Regions from separate parts of the Streptosporangium sp. NPDC049248 genome, predicted to be linked through region 4. Evidence: riboswitches for the same ligand, from Rfam matches in the RefSeq annotation. Region 4 holds a riboswitch; each other region holds the start of a gene.
What was found. A riboswitch is a leader RNA that binds a small molecule or an ion and turns the genes downstream of it on or off. The one in region 4 is predicted to bind cobalamin.

Region 1 (5,875 bases), on a different contig from region 4:
TGACCGCTCTCGCCCGTACCGTGCGGGCCGTCGGGGCAGGCCGGATCCGGTTCGGCCGGGTCGCAGGAGAAGCGGCAGCCGGCGATCACCTTGACCCCGGGGAGCTGTGCGGCGAGCGCGCGGACGATCGTGGACTTGGCGGTCCCCTTCTCCCCCCGGACCAGCACACCGCCCACCCGTGGCGAGACCGCGTTGAGGATCAGCGCGAGCTTGAGGTCGTCGAGGCCGACGACGGCGCTGAACGGATAGGCACCGATCACGAGGTTTCTTTCTGCGAGATCCTGTTGACGTGTCCGGCCCGCCGAATATTCAGTTCGGGGCCGCCGCGAGCGCGTCACGGCGAACGACGCGCTGCACGGCGATGCCGTACAGGACGCCGATGGCCGACCAGAGCACGAGTTGGGTGCCGAGGGAGGAGACGCGGAAGTCCCACAGCAGCTGGGCGGGGAAGCCGTCGGGCACCTCGTTGACCGTCGGCAGCACGAGCAGGGTGACGATCACGGGGACCAGGAAACCGGCCACGCCGGCGAGCCAGGGCCTGGCCGGCACCTTGCGGGCGCAGGCCACGCCCACCGCCACGGACAGCAGGCCGATGGCGACCAGGACCAGGTAGAGCACGGTCCGGCTGCCGATGGTGTCCGGGTCACCGACGGCGGGCGGGTTGGCCGGGTACTTGACGAACGGCACCAGCACGAGCGCGACGAACGCCGTGGCGGCCATCGTCGCGGCCAGCACCGCGTCGGAGCGGGGGCCGATCCGGCCGCGCAGCCCGGCGAAGACGAGGGAGAAGACACCCCCCACGGACATGCCGTACAGGGCCAGGGCGAGGAAGAGCCCGGCCCGCTGGCCGGACCGGCTGACCAGTGCCTCCTCCCCGTGGGAGTGCCCGGCCTCGCTCTGGGCGTGGGAGGCGGCCTCTTCGAGCGCGATGGCCTGGTCGATGTTCGGCTCGCCCAGCAGGTAGGCGAACGCGGCGGCGATCAGCCCGGCGACCAGCCCGACGAGCAGGCCGCGGAGCAGCAGGGTACGTATCACGGCGCGCGTCTAGTGGCAGGGAACGCCGAGCAGGTGGCGCCCGTCGTGCATGAGTTCGTGCAGATAGTCGCCCGCCTGCGACACCACCCCCTGGTCGAAGGTGACCAGGTAGGCCACCAGCAGGAGCAGCGGAACCGCCACGAGCCAGCGGGCCAGGTGGGAAAGGGGAACGGGCTGAGAAACGGACAGCTCACGCATGAGTAGCCTCCTTGGGGATGACGCGTCCCGACATGTGAGGACGCGGCGGCCAAGTAACCTGGCTCCCGGAACTCACGTTCCGGATACAGTGGCGCGACCGCACCGGCTTCTCACCGGACTTCCCTCGGACCACCGCGAAATCGTCCGCAATGTAACCTTTTTTAGAGCGGGCCGTCAATGTGGGGTGATCTGTCACGGCACCGCGGACGCCGCTCCAGTCTGGTGTCCCCCATCTCTCCGGCGGAACGCACCGCGCGGGCCGCCTGCAGCAGGACACGGCTCACATGGTGACACCGGTACTCAGGACCGGCGCACCGGGCGCCCTTGATCAGGTCTCTGAAGCCCGCTTGAGCAGCCCGGTCTCGTAGGCCGCCGCCACCGCGGCGGCCCGGTCCTTCACCCCGAGTTTGGCGAAGATGTGCAGCAGGTGTGTCTTGACCGTCGCCTCGGTGATGAACAGCTTCGCGGCGACCTCGCGATTGGTGGCGCCGCGGGCGATCAGCCCGAGCACTTCGAGCTCCCGCCGGCTCAGCGTCTGCCGCTCGGGGGCGCGTACCTTCCGCGTGAGCAGCCCGGCCACGGCGGGGGACAGCACCGTCTCGCCGCGGGCGGCCGCCTGCGCGGCGCGGAGCAGCTCGACACGCGGGGTGTCCTTGAGCAGGTAGCCGGTGGCGCCCTGCTCGATGGCGGGCAGCACGTCCGCGTCGTTGTCGAACGTGGTCAGGACCAGCACGTTGATGCCCGGTTTCTGCTCGCGCAGCCGGCGGATCAGCTCGGTGCCGCTCATCTTCGGCATCCGCAGGTCCATGAGCACGAGATCGGGGTCGGTCAGCCGCGCCAGGGCGAGAGCCTCCGGCCCGTCGGCCGCCTCGCCGACGACCTCGAAGGCCTCATCGGTGGAGAAGATCTCGCGTAGCCCGTCGCGGACGACCGGGTGATCGTCCACGACGATGATACGAATCGGCATGCCTCACACGTTTCCGGGGTCGGCGGGGATGGCGGGCACCGTGGCGGAGACGCCCGTTCCCTGGCCGGGAGCGGTCTCGATCTCGAAGTCACCGGCCAGCCGGGTGACCCGCTGACGCATCGCGATGAGCCCGAATCCGCCCGCGACCGACAGGTTCACCGTCTGGGGGTCGAACCCGGATCCGTCGTCGCGCACGTCGAGCACCACCACATCCTCCATGTAGGACAGGGTAACGGCGACCCTGCTGGCAGAGGCGTGCTTGCCGACGTTGGCCAGCGCCTCCTGAGCCACTCGCAGCAGGGTCGTCTCCACTTCGGCGTGCAGCGGTCTGGCCTCGCCGGTGACCGACACCGGAACCGGCATGCCGGTCGTCTGTGACCAGGTGGCCGCGACGTCCTCGAGGGCGGCCGAGAGCTGGGCCTCCTCCAGCGGAGCAGGGCGCATCGCCAGAACCGACCGGCGGGCCTCGTTGAGACTGTCCCTGGCCAGCGTGCGTACGGTGTTCAGTCTGGAGCGGGCGGCAGGCACGTTCTCAATGACGTTCTCGGCGACTTCGAGCTGGGTGAGGATGGCGGTCAGCCCTTGGGCGATCGTGTCGTGGATCTCCCTGGCCATCCGCTGGCGCTCGCCGAGCACGCCCGCCTCGCGGGCGCTGGTCAGCAGTTGCGCCTGCAGTCTCGCCTTCTCCTCCGCCAGCTCGACCAGTTCGGTGCCGGCGGCCTTCAGCTGCGCGATCATTTCCTGGCGCTGCCGGCTCTGCTCCGAGATGGTCTGGATGAACAGGCCGACGGTCGAGGTGATCAGGACGGCGAGCAGGAAGGAGAAGACCATCTCGCTCGGCGGCCGGGGATCGGGGCGGACGCCGACCAGCACGGCGGCTGTGGCGGCCACCCCCAGGTAGGCCATCCACCCGCGCAGCAGGGCGAAGGACTGGACGAACGCGCCCAGACCGGCCACCGTGAACAGCGAGTCGATCCTGACCAGCACCGCGATGAAGGCGAGCATCACGATGAAGTAGACGATCGCCACCGCCGGCCGCTCGATCCGGCTGAATCGCGAGGAGACCATGAACCAGTGCCAGGCTCCGACGAACACCGCCAGGACCAGCACGTCCAGCCTCCAGTCCCGCAGCAGGGCGAAGACCGTCGGTAGCAGGATGAAGAGGTACGGCAGGACCGGCCAGGCGCGGTCCCATCGCGAGACGTCGGGTTCGGTGCCTGTCACCAGCGGAACGCCTTCAGCGCGGCCCCGCCGGCGACGATGAAGATCGCGGCCATGACGGCGAGGGTGAGCGGAGAGACGGGGTGGCCTTCCCAGCCGGCGCGGATGGCTTGGACGGCGGGTGCCATGGGGGTCAGGTCGCCGATGGAGCGCATCGACTCCGGCAGTGTCTCGCGGGCGCTCATGGCGCCGGAGACGAAGACCATGGGGAAGAAGACGGCCAGGCCGATCACCGTGGCGGCGCGGCCGCTGGGCACCAGGGCGCCGATGAGCAGCCCGATGGAACCGAGGCTGAGGGCGCCGAGGACCCAGGCGAGGACGACGTCGGCAAGGTTGGCCGGCCCGCTCAGGCCGTAGGCGGCCAGGCCGATGACGGTGAGCAGAGCGGTGCCGAGTACGGCCAGCAGCATGTGCGCGGCCCACTGGGCGCCGAAGATCATGGTGGAAGAGGCCGGGGTGGCGCGCAGCCGCTTGAGCACGTGGCGTTCGCGGTACTGGGCCAGGGTGGCCGGCAGGACGACCAGGGAGGCCAGGCCGACGACGAAGACGCTGAGCATCGGGACGACGGCGTCGATGACAGGCAGCCCGCCGGGCAGTGTGCCGCCGTTGCGCATCTTCACCCACAGGATGACCGCGGGGAAGGCCAGTGCGAAGAAGGCGGCCATCGGATCGCGCACGGCCAGTTTGAGTTCGATCGCGATGACGTTGCCGAGTCCCTTCATCACACGGTCCTCTCGATGAGTGTGAAGTAGGCGTCCTCAAGGGAGCCGGCGTGACTTCTGTCGATGAGCTCGCCGGGGCTGCCCTCGTGAACGACACGCCCCTGGTCGATTACGGCGATGCGGTCGCAGAGGGCCTCCGCCTCGTCCATGAAGTGGGTGACCAGCACGACGGTGACGCCGCGGTCGCGCATGTCGCGGATCAGTCCCCAGGTCAGCCGGCGGGCAGCGGGGTCCAGGCCGGTGGTCAGCTCGTCGAGGAAGACGACCTCGGGGTTGCCGACCAGGGCCAGCGCGATGAACAGGCGCTGCTTCCAGCCGCCGGACAGACCCGCGAAGCGGGCGCGCTTCTTCTCGGCCAGTCCCCATTCCTGCATCAGTGCGCGCCAGTCGGCAGGCTTGTCGTAGAAGGAGGCGTACATCCGCAGTGCCTCGCCGACCTTGATGGCGTCGGGCAGGGCGGCTTCCTGCAGTTGGGCGCCGATGCGCTGGAGCAGCTCATGTCGCCGGGTCCGCGGGTCCATGCCGAGCACGCGCAGGGTGCCGCCGTCGGGCTTGCGCAGTCCGGACGCGCACTCCACCACGGTGGTCTTGCCGGCTCCGTTGGGGCCGAGGATGCCGAAGATCTCGCCTCGCTCGACCGTCAGGGTGACGCTGTCCAGCGCCTTGTGTGTTCTGTAGCTCTTCTGCAAGCCGTTGATCTCGATGACTGCCATGTTTCGAGAATCCCCGCTCCGCCGGATCTCCGTAATCCACCGAATGGTTGATGGCGGCTGTCCAACCTGCGGGACGGCGCTTCAGCCCGTTGATCAGGCACGGTCACGGTTGCGGTCGCCGTCATCTCGATCATCATGGCCCGGATGTGCGGCCTGCCGGGTTTGTGACCGCACCGGCGGATGCGACGTGAAAAGGTTCGGGGCCGATACCTCACCCGCGTCAGTGCGCGGCCATGACGTCCCCGGTCCGAATCGGACGAGGAGGCGGAAGCGGCTTTCGTGGAGACAAGTCCGAATCACGGCAGGGGGAATCTGTCGGTTCCGGCTGATACCCATGATCACCCAGCGTTTCCGATCATTAGTGGAGCCATGTCATGACGTCAGCGGGCAAATGGGACCACATGGACCTGGCCACGAGGGCCGCCTACCAGCGGTTCGACGAGCTCACCGAGCAGGGACTCGACCCCGGCCCCGGCGTCGACTGGCGGGTCTACGGCACCTACGCGCAGATGAGGCTCTGGCTGGGGCCGGAAGGCGGCCACGACTACGACGAGCGGGTGCTGCGCGTGGTCCGGTCGGTGGCCGAGCGCGACATCGACTTCACCTACCGGGAGGCGCACCACCTCATGGGCCGGGCGGAGTACTGGGTGCGGCAGGGGCACACCCGCTACGAGGAGCTGTTCCGGATCCCGCTCGCGGCGGCCCGCCGGTTCGACTACCAGCTGCGCCGGGACCTGCTGCGCTGGCTGACGTCGGGAGCGTGGCTGAAGGACGCGCGGGCGCTCCTGGCCGAGCAGGTGACCGAGCTGCTCACCGAACCCGCCGAGCACGGCCCGGCCGGGGTGGTCCGGACCGAGATCGGGGACACCGACCACTTCGCCCGCATGCTGGCCGAGGAGTACGGCCCGCGCCTGGTCGAGGTGCTGCCGCTGTTCCGCCACTGGAACACCGCACGCTCGACCAAACCCAGCGCCCGGTGGCTCAGGAACGCCGCACGGATGCTCACCCCCGGCGCGGTC
Region 2 (5,875 bases), on a different contig from region 4:
CCCTCGACGGCTATCTGGTAGGCAGAAACCCGCCGCTCGAAGAAGTTGGCCAGCTCCTGCACGTCCTGCAACTCCATGAACGCGAACGGGTTGGCCGTACCGTACCGGACGGGCATCTGGAGCCTGACCAGCCGCTGGTCGGCCACGTACTCAAGGTAGCGCCGCATCTGCTCCACCCCCATTCCCTGCAGGCCGTCGCCGCACAGGTCGGCCGCGAAGGCCAGCTCGGCCGCCACCGCCTCCTCGATCATCCGGGTGACCTGCTCGGTGAGTTTGTCGTCGAACAGCTCGGGCTCCTCGGCCCGTACGGTCTCCACGACGCCGAAGGCGAACTCCATGTGCATGGACTCGTCACGGAAGACCCAGTTCGTCCCGGTGGCCAGGCCGCTGAGCAGCCCCCTGGAGCGGAACCAGTAGACGTAGGCGAAGGCCCCGTAGAAGAACAGGCCCTCGATGCACGCCGCGAAGCAGATCAGGTTGAGCAGGAACGCCCGCCGGTCCTCCCTGGTCTCCAGCCGGGCCAGCCCTCCGAGCGAGTCGATCCATCGGAAGCAGAACTCCGCCTTGTCACGGATCGAGGGGATGTGCTCGACCGCGGCGAACGCCTTGACCCGCTCGTCGGGGTCGGGCAGGTAGGTGTCCAGCAGGGTCAGGTAGAACTGGACGTGCACCGCCTCCTCGAACAGCTGCCTGCTGAGATAGAGGCGCGCCTCGGGGGCGTTGAGGTGCTGGTAGAGGTTGAGGACGAGGTTGTTGGCCACGATCGAGTCGCCGGTGGCGAAGAACGCCACGAGGCGGTTGATCAGGTGACGCTCATCGGAGGTCATCCTCGCCAGGTCCGCCAGGTCGGAGGCGAGATCCACCTCCTCGACGGTCCAGGTGTTGCGGATCGCGGCCCGGTAGCGCTCGTAGAACTCGGGGTAGCGCATCGGCCGCAGGGTGAGATCCATGCCGGGGTCGAGCAACATCGGGAGAACGCCTTTCGGGGTGGCCGAGGGGTGGCTGGGAGGGACGGGGTGCCCTTGGACGGGCCGCCGGCAGGTCTACTGGCAGGCGTCGCAGTACTCGGGGTTCTCCAGGGAGCAGGCGACGGCCTCGGGGTCGAGGACGGGGACCTCCCCGGCCGCCGGTGCCGCCACGGTGGCCTGCGCGATCCGGGTGGCCGGGCGCGAGCGCAGGTAGTAGGTGGTCTTCAGGCCCGCCTTCCAGGCGTAGGCGTACATCGAGGAGAGCTTGCCGATGGTCGGCGTGGCCATGAACAGGTTCAGCGACTGCGACTGGTCGATGTACGGGGTGCGCGCGGCGGCCAGGTCGATCAGCGCCTTCTGCGGCAGCTCCCAGGCGGTCCGGTAGAGCAGCCTCAGGTCGGCGGGGATCTCGGGAATGTCCTGGACGGAGCCGTCGGCGCGCTTGATCGCGTCACGGATCCGCGAGGTCCACAGCCCCCGGGCCCGCAGGTCGGCGACGAGATAGCGGTTGACCTGGAGGAACTCACCCGAGAGGGTCTCGCGCTTGAAGATGTTGGAGACCTGCGGCTCGATGCACTCGTAGCAACCGGCGATGGAGGCGATCGTGGCCGTGGGCGCGATCGCGATCATCAGCGAGTTACGCAGCCCCGTTCCGGCGATCCGCTCCCGAAGCTCCGTCCACGCGGCCGACGTCGCGGCCCCGTAGTGGTCGGGGTGGAGCACCCCGGCGGCGGCCCTGGTCTCCTCGTACGAGGGATGGCGGCCACGCTCGACGGCCAGGTCCGAGGAGGTCCGGTAGGCGGCGAGCGCGATCTCCTCGGAGATCCGGGTGGACAGCTCCAGCGCGCGCGGCGAGTCGAAGGGCAGCCGCAGCGCGAACAGCACGTCGGCCAGGCCCATCAGGCCGAGCCCGATCGGACGCCACTTCTGGTTGGCGGCCCTCGCCTCGGGGGTCGGGTAGAAGCCCAGGTCGATGGTGCGGTCGAGAAACCGCACGGCGGTGCGGACCGTCGCACGCAGCCGCGCCCAGTCGATCCCCTCTTCGGAGCCCGGAGACAGGTGGGCGGCCAGGTTGATCGAGCCGAGGTTGCAGACCGCGGTCTCGGCGTCGCTGGTGACCTCAAGGATCTCGGTGCAGAGGTTCGACAGATGGATGACGTTCTGGGGCCTGGCCGTCTGGTTGGAGGTCCGGTTGGCCGCGTCCTTGAAGGTCATCCAGCCGTTGCCGGTCTGCGCGAGCGTGCGCATCATCCGGCCGTACAGGGTGCGGGCGGGGAGCTGCGCGGTGAACCGGCCCTCGGCCTCGGCGGCCCGGTAGGCGTCGTCGAACGCGGCGCCGTACAGGTCGGTGAGGTGCGGGACCTCCTTGGGGTCGAACAGCGACCACACGCCGTCGGCCTCGACCCGGCGCATGAACTCGTCGGGGATCCAGTTGGCCAGGTTCAGGTTGTGCGTGCGGCGGGCCTCCTCGCCGGTGTTGTCGCGCAGTTCGAGGAACTCCTCGACGTCGGCGTGCCAGGGCTCCAGGTAGACGCAGGCCGCGCCCTTGCGGCGGCCGCCCTGGTTGACCGCGGCGACGCTCGCGTCCAGGGTGCGCAGCCAGGGCACGATGCCGTTGGAATGGCCGTTGGTACCGCGGATCAGCGAGCCCCGCGAGCGGATCCGGCTCCAGGCGATCCCGATGCCCCCGGCGTACTTCGACAGCCGCGCGACCTGCCCGTAGCGCTCGTAGATGGCCTCCAGCTCGTCGCGGGGCGAGTCGAGCAGGAAGCACGAGGAGAGCTGGGGTCTGCGCGAGCCGGAGTTGAACAGCGTGGGCGAGCTGGGCAGGTAGGACAGGGTGGCCATGAGCGCGTACAGCTCGGCGGCCTCCTCGACGGTCTCGGACAGGCCGCAGGCCACCCGGAGGAAGAAGTGCTGCGGGCGCTCCAGCACCTTGCGGGTGCGCGGGTGACGCAGCAGGTAGCGGTCGTAGACGGTACGCAGCCCGAAGTACTCGAATCTGGCGTCGGCGTCCGGCTCGATGAGCGCGTCCAGGACCCCGGCGTGGGCGGCCACGAACTCCGCGAGCCCGTCGGCGATCAACCCCGCCTCGTGCGTCGCGGCGACCGACTCGGAGAAGTCGCGGACGCCGTGCTCGGCGGCCTCGTCGGCGATCAGCTCGGCCAGCAGCGCGGCGGCGACTTTGGAGTTCTCGGGGTCGGTGATCACTCGGGCGGCGGCCTCGTCGATGGCCTGCCTGCGATCGACCGGCGCGTTCCCCGCGCTCTCCGCCGCCGTCTCCGCCAATACCTGTGTCACGTGGTGTCCCTCGCTCGCTCGAACTTCCCCCTGTGGCTCCGCCGGAGGGGCACGCGTCCGCGAGCGATCCCGGACACGCCGGACCGCCTCGTTCCGCGGGCCCTCCCACGAGGCCCTGGACAATCACGTCACCGGCAGGTCTTCGGACTCACGGGCGCCCTGCGCGTGCCTACCGGCCGTCGCTTCCCGGGCATGGCTCACCCAGTGCTCACATGACGGCTTTCGTTCCCGTTCACCGCTGCGGGGCAGTCCCGGAATCTCACCGGGTTCCCTCTTGCCTCGCCCCTCCCGGGGCGAACCAGCAACGAGCAGGATCCTACATCTAGGGGCGTCTGACGCAACTACCCCAACAAGTTGTGTCGGAAGACTTCAGCAGTCCGAGCTCGTGGAGCACCCCGCGGGTGCGGGCCGTCTCGGTGAAGAGCCACTGACGGAAGTCGTCACCGCTGAGGTAGACCCGGCTCCATCCATTGGCCGCGCACAGGGCGCGCCAGCGCGGCGCGGCGTCGATCCTGTCACACAGGGCGATCGCGGCGTCCCGGTCCGCCTGGCCCATGCCCTTGGGTCCCAGCAGGCCGCACCAGTCGCTGTACTCCAGCCGGACCTCGACCTCCAGGAGCGTCGGCGCGTCGATCCCGTCGAGCCGGCTGCCCGAGGAGACCACCAGGGGACGCAGGCGGCCCGCGGCGATCTCGGGTCGCAGGGCGCGGGCCGACCCCAGCAGGGCCGCGACCCGTCCGACCTGGAGCGCCTCGGCCGCGTCCTCGGCACCGTGGAACCCCGCGTACTCCAGCAACCGGGTGTCCACCCCGAGGCACTTGCCGATCATGCCGTAGAGCACGTGGTCGGAACCGCCCTCCGGCCGGCCGCCGACCGTCAGCGCCGCCGGGGTGCGGCGCAGCTCCGCGGCGAAGTCCTCGAAGGTGCGCAGCCGGGAGTCCGAGGGGACGACCAGGACCGTCCAGTCGCCGACCAGGCGGGCGAGGGGGGTGGCGGCGTCCACCACCGCGGCGGTGTTGGCGATCTCCGCGGCCGTCACCATCGGCATCGCGGCGACGAGCAGCCTGCCCTCGCGCGCGAACGAACCGCGCACGGCGCCGAACGCGTCACGCGGGACGGAACCCAGGGGCCCCGGCCGCTCGACGGCCATGGCGGAGCGTGCCAGCCCCGACAGGACCAGGACGGAGGCGAGCCTGCCCGCGATCCCGTCCCAGCCGTGGCCGTCGGCGGTGGGTTCGAGGATGCTCAGGCGGCCCACGGCCGAGCCGGCGGAGTCGCCGTTCAGGTCGCAGCCCGCGACGACCACGGCACCCGCGACCAGCGCGAAAAACCTCCTACGGCGCATAAGCGCCCCTTCCCCCAAGAACCCCCTATACCATAGGTTACCGCTTTATCACTATCTGTCACAGACCGGGGGTCGCCGCGCCCCCGGCCGGGGCGACCACCGTCGGCGGCCGCCCCGGGAGCCCTCTCACTCCACCGTGACGCTCTTGGCCAGGTTGCGGGGCTTGTCGACGTCCCGCCCCAGCGCCACGGCGGCGTGGTAGGCGAAGAGCTGAAGCGGGATCGACAGCAGGATCGGGTCCAGCTCGATCTCGTTCCTGGGCACCACGACGCAGTCATCGGCCAGCTTGGGGTCCACCGCGCGGTGACCGACCATGAGCACCCGGCCGCCCCGGGCGCGGATCTCACCCAGCGTGGTGAGGTTCTTGTCCAGCAGCTCGTCGTCGGGAACGATCGCCACGGTCGGCATGTCCGGGCCGATCAGCGCCAGCGGCCCGTGCTTGAGCTCGCTGGCCGGGTACGCCTCGGCGTGCACGTAGGAGATCTCCTTGAGCTTCTGTGCGCCCTCGCGTGCCACCGGATATCCTCGGACCCGGCCCACGAACATCATGCTCGGCGCCTCGGCGTACTTCTTCGCCAGTTCCTGGAGCTGCGGCTCCAGCGCCAGGATCTCCTTGATCTGGTCCGGCAGCCTCCGCAGGCCCTCGCAGATCCGGCGGCCGTCGGCGGGAGACAGGTCCCGCACCCGGCCGAGGTGCAGCGCGAGCAGCGCGAAGGCCACGGCGGTCGAGGTGAACGCCTTCGTGCTCGCCACCGAGACCTCGGGACCCGCGTGCAGGTACACGCCGCCGTCACACTCGCGGGCGATCGCGCTGCCCACGGTGTTGACGATGCCGAGCACCCGGCCGCCCTTGCGCTTGAGCTCCTGGACGGCGGCGAGGGTGTCGTAGGTCTCCCCCGACTGGCTGATCGCCACGTACAGGGTGTCCGCCTCCACCACCGGGCTGCGGTAGCGGAACTCGCTGGCCGGCTCCGCGTCGGCCGGGATGCGCGCCAGCTCCTCGATGAGCTGCGCACCGATCTGGCCCGAGTAGTACGCGGAACCACAGCCGATGATCTTCACCCGGCGGAACGAGCGGGTCTCCCGCGCGTCCATGTTGAGGCCGCCCAGGTGGGCGATGTGGAAGCGGTCGTCCAGACGCCCGCGAAGCGTCCTGGCCACGGTGTCGGGCTGCTCGGAGATCTCCTTGAGCAGGTAGTGCTCATAACCGCCCGTGTCGTAGTGCCCCGCCTCCCAGTCGACGGTCAGCGTCTCCTTGGCC
Region 3 (5,875 bases), on a different contig from region 4:
GATGACGACGGGCGTGCGCGGGGAACGGTGTTCGAGCAGCAGGTCGCGCATGGCGGCCACCTGCCAGGTCCGGCTCCGCGAGGCCGGATTGTAGATCGCCAGCACCAGGTCGGCCCGTGCCGCGGCGGTGATCCGGTCCGCGACGACCTCCCACGGCTTGAGCAGGTCGGACAGCGACAGCACGCAGAAGTCGTGGCCCAGCGGGGCCCCGGCGCGACTGGCCACCGCCTGGGCGGCGGTCAGGCCGGGCAGCACGCGTACCTCGACATCGGCGAACCTCGGCTCGGACGCGACCTCGAGCACCGCGCTGGCCATGGCGAACACCCCCGGATCACCCGAGGAGACCACGGCCACCCGCGATCCGGCGGCGGCCAGCCCCAGCGCGTGCGCGGCGCGCTCGGCCTCGACCCGGTTGTCCGTGGGGTGGCGGCGCTGGCGCGGGTTGGGCGGCACCCGATCGAGGTAGGGGCCGTAGCCGATCAGCTCGTCGGCCCGGGCGAGGGCGTCCTGCGCCTCGGGGGTCAGCCACGGCCGCCCGGCGGGGCCGAGTCCCACCACGACGACCTCGCCGCGCCGCTCGTCTCCGGCCTGCTCCTCGCGGTCGGCCGCGGCCTTCGCGGAGAACGGCGTGAGCGGGCTGGGCAGCAGCGCGAGGGAGAAGTAGGGGACCGACTCGGGGTCGACGTCCGCCAGCGGCTCGATGCGCTGCTTGCCGGTGGTGGCCCGCTCGACGTACCAGGCATCGTCGAGACGACCGGCCTCGGCGAAGGCGGCGCGGACCTTCTCGAAGGTCCTGCCGAGTTTCAGCACCGCGGCCGAGTCTGCGGCGGCCAGCCGCTCGGCCAGCACGTCCGCCGGGAGCGTGCCGGGCAGCACGGTCAGCGTCTCGTCCCGTTCGACCAGCGGGCGGCCGAGCACCGCGGCGGCCCCGCTGACCGAGGTCACTCCCGGCACCACCTCGGTCGGGTACCGGTGCGCGAGCCGCTTGTGCATGTGCATGTAGGAGCCGTAGAAGAGCGGGTCGCCCTCGCAGAGCACCACCACGTCGCGTCCGGCGTCCAGGTGCGCGGCCAGCCGCACGGCGCAGTCGGCGTAGAAGTCGTCGAGCGCGCCCTGGTATCCGCCGGGGTGGTCGGTGGTCTCGGTGGTCACCGGGTAGATCAGCGCCTCCTCGACCTGGTCTCCCCGCAGGTAGGGCAGCGCCACCGACCTGGCGATGCTCCGCCCGTGCCGGGCGCTGTGGTAGGCGATCACGTCGGCCGCACCGAGCAGCCTGGCCGCCTTCACCGTCACCAGCTCCGGGTCTCCCGGCCCCAGCCCGACCCCGTACAGGCACCCGAGACCCTCGCTCAACCCGCTCACTCCCCCTCACCCGCGACCGCGTTGACGACAGCCGCCGCCATCGCGAGCCCGACCCCGCACCGGCACCCGAGATCCCCGCTCAACCCGCTCACTCCTCCTCACTCGCGACCGCGTTGACCGCGGCCGCCGCCATCGCACTGCCGCCCCTGCGCCCGTGCACCACCAGGTGGTCGAGTCCGGCCGGGTGCTCGGCCAGGGCCAGCTTCGACTCCGCGGCCCCGATGAAGCCGACCGGCACGCCCAGCACCGCCGCCGGGCGTCCGGCACCCTCCTCGACCAGTTCGAGCAGGCGGAACAGTGCGGTCGGCGCGTTGCCGATCGCGACCACCGCGCCGTCGAGCCGGTCGCGCCACAACTCCAGCGCCGCGGCGCTGCGGGTGGTGCCCAGCCGCAGCGCCAGCTCCGGCACCCGCGGGTCGCCGAGCGTGCAGATCACCTCGTTCGCCTTCGGCAGCCGCCGCCTGGTGACGCCGGAGGCGACCATCATGGCGTCGCACAGCACGGGCGCGCCGTCGCGCAGCGCCCCGCGCGCCGCCGTGACGACTCCCGGCGACCACGCGAGGTCGTTGACGAGGTCGACCATGCCGCAGGCGTGCACCATGCGGACCGCGACCTGTGCGACGCCCGGCGGCATGCCGCCGAGGTCCGTCTCCGCGCGGATGGTGGCGAAGGAGCGGCGGTAGATCTCCGCTCCGTCCCTGATGTAGTCGATCACTTTCCCTCTCTGGTCGCCGCCACCGCGGCGCTCGTCTGCTCGGCGTCGGCGAACGTACGGCTCACGCCGTCCGCCTCGACGCGGTATCCGTCTCCGGTCGCGACCACGTCCACGACCTGGCCGCGCGGGCGTCCGCATCGCCGCTCGCAGCCCGACCAGTGCACGGGAAGCGCACGGGTGCGGCTCCGCGGGGGGCGGACGCCGTCAGGACCGCCCGCACCGGACTCGGAGCCGGTGCCGCCGTTCGCGTGCACACCCGCGTGGACGTCGGCGTGGACGTCGGCGAGGGCCTTCGCGCATCCGGGCCGGCCGACGCAGGCGGTCAGGCCCAGCCACGGTGACGCCGGGTCGCCGACCAGGCCCGCGTCCGCGAGCGCCGCCCGCCGGCCGTCGACCTCCCGCGGCGGCAGGTCGGGGACGACGATCGTCCGCCACGGCGTCACCCGGACCTCTCCCCCGCCGTGCTCGGCCGCCCGGGCGAGCGCCTCCAGCTGGGCCGCCGTGAGCCGCCCGAGCGCGGCGAGAACGGTGAGGGCCGATCTTCCGTCACGCTGTGCGATGACCCCGACCGTGCCTCCCCCCGCCGTCCGCGCCCGTCGTACGGCGGGGGCGGACAGCCGGAGAGCCGGCTCCGTCCCGAGAACGCGGGCCGAGACCCGTCCTGGACCGTCGGTCAGCTCGGCGAGCCGCCACGCGCCCGACCCCTGCTCGGCGCGCTCGGCCAGGAACGCCTCGGCGACCGCGAGCATGCCGGTGACGGCGGAGGAGACGGGTGCGCGCAGCCCCCGGTCGGCACCGGCGAGCAGCAGCGCCACCTCGGAGACGTCGTCCACCGAGGCGTCCACCGGTTCGACCGGCAGCAGTGTGACGTCCGCGCCGAGGGCCGCCATGTCGCCCGAGCCGTCGTCGAGCGCGAAGAGGAACCGGCCGGGCAGGTCGGCGAGCACGGGCCGGGCGCGGAGTTCCCCGTCCAGCCGGGACACGAGCGGACGGACGTCGAGCAGGCTCGCGGGTGCCCGCCCGGCCAGGGGTGAGGCCACGATGTTGCGTACCAGCTCATGCGTGGCCGACGGCAGCAGCCCGGCGGCGGCCAGCCGCACGGCGAGGTCGGATGCCGGGGAAGGCCGCCGAGCGTCGTCCGGAACGCGCGCGTCGCCGGGTGCCGGACGCACGGCGGGAAGGGGCTCGCCGTCCTGCGGCGGGAGGCCGCGCACCTGGAGGTTCGCCCGGGAGGTCAGCTCGATCACGCCGGATCCGAGCTCCCGGGCGGCGGCGGCGACCACGCGGAGCTGACCCGCCGTGAGCGCCCCGCCGGGAATCCTGATCCGTGCCAGGCCGCCGTCGGCCGCGGCGTGCACCTGGAGCGCTCCGGGACACGCGTCGGCCCGGTTTCTTCCGGGAGGGTCGGTTATTGACACGCAGTGGATGGTAGCTCCCATTTCTTTACGGATGTCCGCCTGGCATAGTGTGACCTAGGCGACGGCGCAGGGAGGAAGCCGGTGTGAAACCGGCGCGGTCCCGCCACTGTAACCGGGGAGCGAACCCCACCGAAGGCCACGGTCCGGTAACGGACGGGAAGGCCGGGGTGAGCGTTGATCCGGGAGCCAGGAGACTCCTGCCGTCGCGATGACGACGACCCGGGGCGAGGACCCCGAGGGAGGACTTCCGCATGCGTTCCGTGCCGCCCACCCCACGATCGGCCGCACCGCCCGCGCCACCCGCCGTCCTGCTGCTGTCGACCTCCGACACCGACCTGCTCAGCGCGCGGACGAGCGGCGCGAACTACCGGCTCGGCAACCCGGCGCGGCTGTCCGCCGAGGACCTGCCCGCGCTGACCGAGGGCACGGACCTCGTGGTCGTGCGGCTGCTCGGCGGCCGGCGGGCATGGCAGGACGGGCTGGACGCGCTGCTCGCCGACCGGCGGCCCGTCGTGATCCTCGGTGGCGAACAGGCCCCCGACGCCGAGCTGATGGAGCTGTCCACGGTGCCCGGCGGGGTCTGCGCCGAGGCGCACGCCTACCTCGCGCACGGCGGTCCGGCGAACCTGGCCCAGTTGCACGCCTTCCTCTCCGACACGGCGCTGCTCACCGGGTACGGCTTCGCACCGCCCGCGCCCACCCCGGGCTGGGGCCCCCTCGAACGTGTCGCGCGACGCACCGAGGGCCCCGTCATCGGAGTGCTCTACTACCGCGCGCACCACGTCGCGGGCAACACCGCCTTCGTCGAGACGCTCTGCCTGGCCATCGAGGAGGCGGGCGGCCAGGCCCTGCCCGTCTACTGCGGTTCCCTGCGCAGCGCCGAGCCCGGCCTGTTCGACACGCTCCGGGCCGCGGACGCCCTGGTGGTCACCGTGCTCGCCGCCGGGGGCACCCGTCCGGCGACCGCCTCGGCGGGCGGGGACGACTCCGCGTGGGACGTCGGCGCGCTCGCCGAGCTGGACGTGCCGATCCTGCAGGGCCTCTGCCTGACCACGGGAAGGGACGCCTGGCGGGAGAACGACGACGGCCTGTCCCCGCTCGACGCGGCCTCCCAGGTGGCGATCCCCGAGTTCGACGGGCGGATCATCACCGTGCCGTTCTCCTTCAAGGAGGTCGACGACGAGGGTCTGACCGTGTACGTGGCCGATCCCGAGCGGGCCTCGCGGGTGGCCGGCATCGCGGTACGGCACGGTCTGCTCCGGCACGTCAGGGCACCGGAACGGCGGATCGCGGTGATGCTGTCGGCGTACCCGACCAAGCACTCCAGGATCGGCAACGCGGTCGGCCTGGACACACCGGCCAGCGTGGTCAGGCTGCTCACGGCCATGACGGAGGCCGGGTACGACCTCGGAGACGGTTTCCCCGGCGTGGCGGAACTGGACGGCGACGCGCTTATCCACGCGCTGATCGCGGCGGGCGGCCAGGACCGGAACTGGCTCACCGAGGAGCAACTGGCCGCGAACCCGGTGCGGATCCCGGCCGCGCGCTACCGGGCGTGGTTCGAGACGCTGCCCGAGGACCTGCGGCACGGCGTCGAGGCGCACTGGGGGCCGCCGCCGGGCGAGTCGTTCGTCGACCGGAGCCGCGATCCGGACGGCGAGATCGTGCTGGCCGCGCTGCGCGCGGGCAACCTCGTGGTGATGGTCCAGCCGCCGCGCGGCTTCGGGGAGAACCCGGTCGCCATCTACCACGACCCCGACCTGCCGCCGAGCCACCACTACCTGGCCGCCTACCGGTGGCTGGCCGACGACTTCGGCGCGCACGCGATCGTGCACGTCGGCAAGCACGGCAACCTGGAGTGGCTGCCCGGCAAGTCGGCGGGGATGTCGGCCTCCTGCGGCCCCGACGCGGCGCTCGGTGACCTGCCGCTGGTCTACCCGTTCCTGGTCAACGACCCCGGTGAGGGCACGCAGGCCAAGCGGCGGGCGCACGCCGTACTGGTCGACCATCTGGTGCCGCCGATGGCCCGTGCGGAGACCTACGGCGACATCGCCCGGCTGGAGCAGCTGCTGGACGAGCACGCCTCGATCGCGGCCATGGACCCGGCCAAGCTGCCCGCCGTCCGGGCGCAGATCTGGACGCTGATCCAGGCCGCCAGGCTCGACCACGACCTGGGCGTCGACGACCGGCCGCAGGACAGCGGGTTCGACGACTTCCTGCTGCACGTCGACGGATGGCTCTGCGAGGTCAAGGACGTCCAGATCCGTGACGGCCTGCACGTGCTCGGCGACGCCCCCGAGGGGAAGGCCCGCGTCGACCTCGTGCTGGCCATGCTCCGCGCCCGCCAGATCTGGGCCGGTCAGGAGGCACTCCCCGGCCT
Region 4 (5,875 bases):
CCCACGTCGGGACAGGTGCGGCTGGACGGTGAGGACGTCTGGCGGATGACCGGCAGGCGGCTGGCCCGGCGGCTGGCCGCCGTCCTGCAGGAGACGCCCGGCGAGTTCGAGCTGACCGTGTACGACGTGGTCGCGATGGGCCGCAGCCCGCACAAGCGCGCGTTCCAGGGCGACGACGCCGATGACCGGCGCATTGTCTTGGACGCGCTGGGCGAGTTGGATGTCGCCGACCTCGCCCAGGCTCCGTTCGACCGGCTGTCCGGCGGCGAGAAGCAGCGCGTCCTCATCGCCCGCGCCCTGGCGCAACAAGCAGGGACGATGGTGCTGGACGAACCGACCAACCACCTCGACCTGCGCCACCAACTGGATGCCCTCCAGTTGGTGCGGCGGCTCGGCGTGACCGCCGTCGTCGCGCTGCACGACCTCAACCTGGCCGCGGCGTTCTGCGACCGGATCTGCGTCATGGACACCGGCCGCCTGATCGCCGCGGGCCCGCCCGCCCGGGTGCTCACCACGGCACTGCTGGCCGCGGTCTACCGGGTCGAGGCCGAGGTCACCCTGCACCCCCGCACCGGCGTCCCGCAGATCAGCGTGCTTCCAGGAGACCTGACACGACCCGACTGCGGCCCGGGGCCGTGGTGATGTGCACGGGCCGGGCCAGCCTGGTCAGGGCGGATTCGCGCAATGAACCTGGGCATCAGCGGGCTACAGAGTAGGTGCATAACGGCACAGCAGAGTCATGCCAAGGGCGACCTGGGCGGGTTCCAGCGTAGTCTTGCCGTCCTCGATGTCCCACAACCCGTTCTGCAGGATACGGCCAAGCGTCCACCCGGTCGCCCGCTGCCGGTCCAGGCCGAGCACCTCGGTGAGGAGGTCGAAGCGGCGGAGGACCGTGCGGGTCACGTCGCCGGTCGCCACCACCGCCTCTTCCCATCGGCTGTCCAGCGCCGGCCACAGGTCGAACCCGGGGTCGCCGGCCAGCGGTTCGGGGTCGATGGCCAGCCATGGTTCCCGTTGCCCGGCGAGGATGTTGTCGTAGTGCAGGTCCCAGTACAGCAGGCGGTCACCGGGTTCGCCGATCAATTCGGCCACGGCGGACGCGCAGGCGCGTACCAGTTGTTGCTCGGCCGGGTCACGCAACGCCGACACAGCGCGTGGAACCTGGTCCAGCATGGCGGCGGCGATGTCGGCCAGGCGCCGCAGACCAGGTGGGGCGGGCACCGCGACCAGGCGCGCCATCAGTTCGGCGAGGATCCGCATGGCGGCATCGTCGTCAGCCACCGACGACAGCGGCCGGGCTGCGTCCAGTCGTTCCAGCAACATGGTGCCGGTGTGCGGGTCGTGGTCGAGCAGGCGCACCACGCCGTTGCCGTCCCATGCCCGCAGACCAAGCGCGGCGCCGACGTTGTCTTCGCTTGCCTGCTGGAATTTCAGCACCGCGGGCGCACCATCTGCGCGGATCACCGGCAGCACGAGCGAGGCCTGGCCGTGTGCTGCGGGGCCGTCCGGCCGCAGTGTCCAGTGGTCCAGGAAGTCCGCGGCCAGTCGGGGCAATTCGGCGATCCAGGCACGGCCGGACGCATTGTCCTTGCCGTACGCCGCGGCGAACGCGTCGGGGACGTCGACGGGGATCGGCGTGCTCATGTCGGGTATCTCCTTCGTGGGTTTCGGGGTGTTCGGGATACGAAAGGTCCTGGGGGTGCCCGGCTTCTGGGCCCTCCACTCGGGGCGCCGTCACCAAAGGGCTGCGAAACGCCCTCTGAAGCAGTCCGTGCAGGATTTACCGGCTCAGTCATGTGCTACCCGGTGTTAGGGAAGCGTTCCAGAAGCGGATACGGCCATCGGGCTTCGCGTGCCGCGTTCGCGGTCGCCCTCGGTTGTGAGTTGCGCCACGTCCACCGCCTGGTCTACTCCGAAGGCATCGCGCTCGACGACCCGGGAGCCGCCGTGCCCATCGGCCTTGGCTGCCGCATCTGTGAGCGGCGCGACTGCGTGCAGCGAGCGCGTCCCCCGGCCGGGGGACGGCTGTCGATCGACGAGAACCGCCGCACCCACGTTCCTTATCCGGTCGTCAGCCGGGAGGCCGGCATCGACGGTTGACGGCGGCGAGACGGTGGCGGGAACGGCGTGCAAGAGATGCGGGCGCCTTTCATCCCAGGGCGGCCCGCAGGACATCGGGTGCCTCCACCAGGGACGGGCCGTACCAGGTCAGATGCCGGCCGCTGACCAGCGCGGCCGGTGTCCCGGGGAAGAACCCGGGACCGTCCTCGGCGGTGAACCGGTAAGGCTCGTCAGGCAGGACGACGAGGTCGGCGCCCGCCGCCAGCAGGTCGGGCAGGGCGACCTTCGGGTAGCGCTCCGGGTGGCCGGAGTAGAGGTTGCCGACACCGATCCTGCTCAGGAGGTCACCGGCGAAGGTGTCACGTCCGAGGACCATCCAGGGTTTGCGCCAGATGGGGATCACCGCCCGCCGTACACCGGGGAGCGGCGGAGCCGACCATGCCCGTTCCGCGGCGGCGAGCCAGCCCGGCTCGGGAAGAGCGCAGGCCACCGTGAGCGTCCGGCGCAGGGAGGCGAAGGCCTCCTCCAGTGTGCGGATCCTCGTCACCCACACCGCCAGCCCGGCCGACCGCAGCGCCTCTAGGTCGACAAGGCGGTTCTCCTCCTCGTTGGCCAACACCAGGTCCGGCTCAAGGGCGGCGATCGTGGCCAGGTCGGGGTTCTTGGTGCCGCCGATCCGCCGCACCGGCAACGGCGCGGGATGGGTGCACCAGTCGGTCGCGCCGACCAGCAGGTGCGGGGCGGTCTCGGCGAGCGACTCGGTGAGCGAGGGGACGAGGGACACCACGCGGCGTACGGCACCACGCGTTCCAACGGAAGTGCCGAGGTCGTCAAGCATCGTCGATGTCCCTTCCGGTGGGGCCGGTCACAGCCTCGACGCGGGCGGCCAGGGCATTCAGTACCTCACCGTGCTGGGCGGGCACACTGATCTCCAACAACAGGTGGCCTCCGGTGGCGGTCAGAGTGAAGGTGAAGAACGAGCAGCACAACGTCTCTCGTAGGGCCGGTTGCGCCGCCCAGGCAGCCACCGATGGCACGGAATCCAGCCTCAGCCGCAACCTGACCGGGCAGGGCCGTCAGCGCGGAGGATCCTCCGGCGCCGGGACGTTTCCGGGCTCGCGAGCGCGTACCGATGCCATGCGTGTTCGCTCCATCCTCGTGGACAACACGGATCAACCCGCGGCCGGTATCCTGACTCCCGGATCAGCGCGCCATCCGGCCTTCCCGGCTTTCGCCAGTGGCTGTCGATGTTGCGATGACGCACTTCCCGGTCACAGTGGCGGGACCGCGCTGGATTCACACCAGCTTCCCTGCACCGCGGGCCTTGTCCACGAACATATAGTTGGACGTCCTAGTAAGTCCAGTGCGGCACCCGCCATCAGGCCCAGAACGATCACCCGGCCCCCGGCCCGCCCGTACGGCGCGAGCGCATTCCGGCCCCTGTCGCCCGGGGAGCCGAATGCGCCTAGGCTGGACCCGCAGTCGGTTCGCCCTGCCCGCCAGGCAGGCGCGTCGTAAGAGGGAACCCGGTGCGGCAACACTCGCCTGCTTGGCTCGCGAGCTCGCCAATTCCGGGACTGCCCCGCAGCGGTGAGTGGGAACGACCGCCGTCAAACGCACTGGGTCCGAGTACCGGACCGGGGAAGCGACGGCCAGTAGATGCCCGGGCGAAATCCCGGGCGTGCCCGCGAGTCCGAAGACCTGCCACTGCCCGCGTGCGACCACGCACGCGGTGACTTCGGTGACCTCGAGGGCGGGTCGGCGGTACGAGCGGGCATCAGATCAAGGTGCTCGCCGCTCAGCCGTTCCTTCGCGCCCCTGAGAGCACCGGGGTCCTTCCATGACTCGCGAAGGAGAGTTTCGTGGCTGAGACTTCCGCCACCCCCGCATCAATCGCCACCGTCCACGGCTATCCACGCCAGGGACCCGACCGCGAGCTGAAGAAGGCGATCGAGAGCTACTGGGCGGGCCGCGTCACCGCCGATGAACTGAACGACACCGCGGCCCGGCTGCGCCGCGACAACTGGCGCCACCTGACCGGCGCCGGCGTGCGAGAGATCCCCACCGGCGACTTCTCGCTGTACGACCATGTGCTGGACACCACCGTCATGGTCGGCGCCATCCCTGAGCGTCACCGGGCCGCCGTCGAGGCCGACGCCCTGGACGGCTACTTCGCCATGGCGCGCGGCACCCAGGACGTCGCTCCGCTGGAGATGACCAAGTGGTTCGACACCAACTACCACTACCTGGTGCCGGAACTGGGGCCCGACACCGTCTTCACCGCAGATCCGGCCAAGCAGGTCGGCGAGCTGCGTGAGGCTCTCACACAGGGGCACAGCCCGCGTCCGGTGCTGGTCGGCCCGGTGACCTACCTGCTGCTGGCCAAGCCCGCGCCCGGCGTGGACCCCGGCTTCGACCCGATCACCCTGATGGATCGGCTGCTGCCGGTCTACATACAGGTACTCGCCGCCCTGCGCGCGGCGGGCGCCGAGTGGGTGCAGCTGGACGAACCCGCCCTGGTGCAGGACCGCGATCGGGCCGTGCTGAACGCTACGGCCCGCGCCTACCGGGAGCTCGGCTCCCTGACCTACCGGCCGAAGATTCTGGTCGCCAGTTACTTCGACCGGCTGGGGGAGGCGCTGCCGGTTCTGGCCGGGGCGCCGATCGAGGGGCTGGGCCTGGACTTCACCGGCTCGGCCGCGGCGAACCTGAACGACCTGGCCAAGGTGGGCGGGGTTGTCGGCAAGCGTCTGATCGCGGGCGTCGTGGACGGCCGCAACGTGTGGATCAACGACCTGGAAAGGTCGTTGTCCACCCTGGCCACCCTGCTCGGCCTGACCGACCGGGTGGACGTGGCGGCCTCCTGCTCGTTGCTGCACGTCCCGCTGGATGTCGCGCTCGAGCACGGAGTGGATCCGCAGGTCGGCCGCTGGCTCGCCTTCGCCAGACAGAAGACGGCCGAGATCGTCACCCTGGCCAGGGCACTGAGCGAGGGCACCGGCGCCATCGCCGGGCAACTGGCCGCCAACCGGGCCGATCTCGCCTCACGGGCGGCCTCGGCGCTCACCCACGACGCCGCCGTACGGGCCCGCGCCGCCGCGGTCACCTCCGCCGACACGCGCCGCGCCCAGCCGTACGCCGAGCGGGCCGCCGCCCAGCGTGCCCGGCTGAACCTGCCGCAGCTGCCGACGACCACCATCGGCTCCTTCCCGCAGACCGCCGAGCTGCGGACGGCCCGCGCCGACCTGCGCGCCGGACGCATCGACGCCGCCGCCTACGACGAGCGGATCGCCGCCGAGATCCGCTCGGTCCTGGCCTTCCAGGAGGAGGCGGGCATCGACGTCCTGGTGCACGGTGAGCCCGAGCGCAACGACATGGTCCAGTACTTCGCCGAGCAGCTCAACGGATACCTGGCCACGCAGCATGGCTGGGTGCAGTCCTACGGCACCCGCTACGTGCGGCCGCCGATCCTCGCCGGAGACGTCTCCCGCCCCGAGCCCATGACCCTGCGCTGGACCCGCTACGCCCAGTCCCAGACGACGCGTCCCGTCAAGGGCATGCTCACCGGTCCGGTTACCATGCTGGCCTGGTCCTTCGTCCGCGACGACCAGCCCCTGGCCGAAACCGCCCGCCAGGTGGCGCTGGCCCTGCGTGATGAGGTCACCGACCTGGAGGCAGCCGGCACCACCGTCATCCAGGTCGACGAGCCCGCCCTGCGCGAGACCCTGCCACTGCGTGCCGCAGACAGGCCCGGCTACCTGGCCTGGGCAGGCGAGGCCTTCCGGCTCACCACCGGCGGGGTGCGGGCCGACAC

Region 1: it holds a riboswitch for cobalamin, as region 4 does, so the genes downstream of both, AB0K21_RS13145 (CbtB domain-containing protein) here and metE (5-methyltetrahydropteroyltriglutamate--homocysteine S-methyltransferase) in region 4, are expected to answer to the same signal.
Region 2: it holds a riboswitch for cobalamin, as region 4 does, so the genes downstream of both, AB0K21_RS04835 (ribonucleoside-diphosphate reductase subunit alpha) here and metE (5-methyltetrahydropteroyltriglutamate--homocysteine S-methyltransferase) in region 4, are expected to answer to the same signal.
Region 3: it holds a riboswitch for cobalamin, as region 4 does, so the genes downstream of both, cobN (cobaltochelatase subunit CobN) here and metE (5-methyltetrahydropteroyltriglutamate--homocysteine S-methyltransferase) in region 4, are expected to answer to the same signal.

What each region holds. Positions count from the first base shown of each region.
Region 1 covers NZ_JBFAQY010000005.1:328,639-334,513, reverse strand. Annotated here, with positions in the region: gene AB0K21_RS13155 (putative cobaltochelatase) at 1-260, opposite strand, end outside; gene AB0K21_RS13150 (CbtA family protein) at 310-1,035, opposite strand; gene AB0K21_RS13145 (CbtB domain-containing protein) at 1,045-1,233, opposite strand; cobalamin riboswitch at 1,264-1,396, opposite strand; gene AB0K21_RS13140 (response regulator transcription factor) at 1,562-2,200, opposite strand; gene AB0K21_RS13135 (sensor histidine kinase) at 2,204-3,424, opposite strand; gene AB0K21_RS13130 (ABC transporter permease) at 3,421-4,143, opposite strand; gene AB0K21_RS13125 (ABC transporter ATP-binding protein) at 4,143-4,856, opposite strand; gene AB0K21_RS13120 (DUF4132 domain-containing protein) at 5,231-5,875, shown strand, end outside.
Region 2 covers NZ_JBFAQY010000002.1:193,709-199,583, forward strand. Annotated here, with positions in the region: gene AB0K21_RS04830 (ribonucleotide-diphosphate reductase subunit beta) at 1-968, opposite strand, end outside; gene AB0K21_RS04835 (ribonucleoside-diphosphate reductase subunit alpha) at 1,044-3,269, opposite strand; cobalamin riboswitch at 3,385-3,587, opposite strand; gene AB0K21_RS04840 (tripartite tricarboxylate transporter substrate-binding protein) at 3,592-4,614, opposite strand; gene glmS (glutamine--fructose-6-phosphate transaminase (isomerizing)) at 4,741-5,875, opposite strand, start outside.
Region 3 covers NZ_JBFAQY010000005.1:339,806-345,680, reverse strand. Annotated here, with positions in the region: gene AB0K21_RS13185 (precorrin-2 C(20)-methyltransferase) at 1-1,353, opposite strand, end outside; gene AB0K21_RS13180 (precorrin-8X methylmutase) at 1,451-2,077, opposite strand; gene AB0K21_RS13175 (precorrin-3B synthase) at 2,074-3,495, opposite strand; cobalamin riboswitch at 3,511-3,715, shown strand; gene cobN (cobaltochelatase subunit CobN) at 3,747-5,875, shown strand, end outside.
Region 4 covers NZ_JBFAQY010000011.1:28,342-34,216, forward strand. Annotated here, with positions in the region: gene AB0K21_RS21150 (ABC transporter ATP-binding protein) at 1-642, shown strand, start outside; gene AB0K21_RS21155 (aminoglycoside phosphotransferase family protein) at 706-1,644, opposite strand; gene AB0K21_RS21160 (short-chain fatty acyl-CoA regulator family protein) at 1,795-2,100, shown strand; gene AB0K21_RS21165 (helical backbone metal receptor) at 2,150-2,899, opposite strand; gene AB0K21_RS21170 (hypothetical protein) at 2,892-3,098, opposite strand; cobalamin riboswitch at 3,225-3,396, opposite strand; cobalamin riboswitch at 3,577-3,764, shown strand; gene metE (5-methyltetrahydropteroyltriglutamate--homocysteine S-methyltransferase) at 3,924-5,875, shown strand, end outside.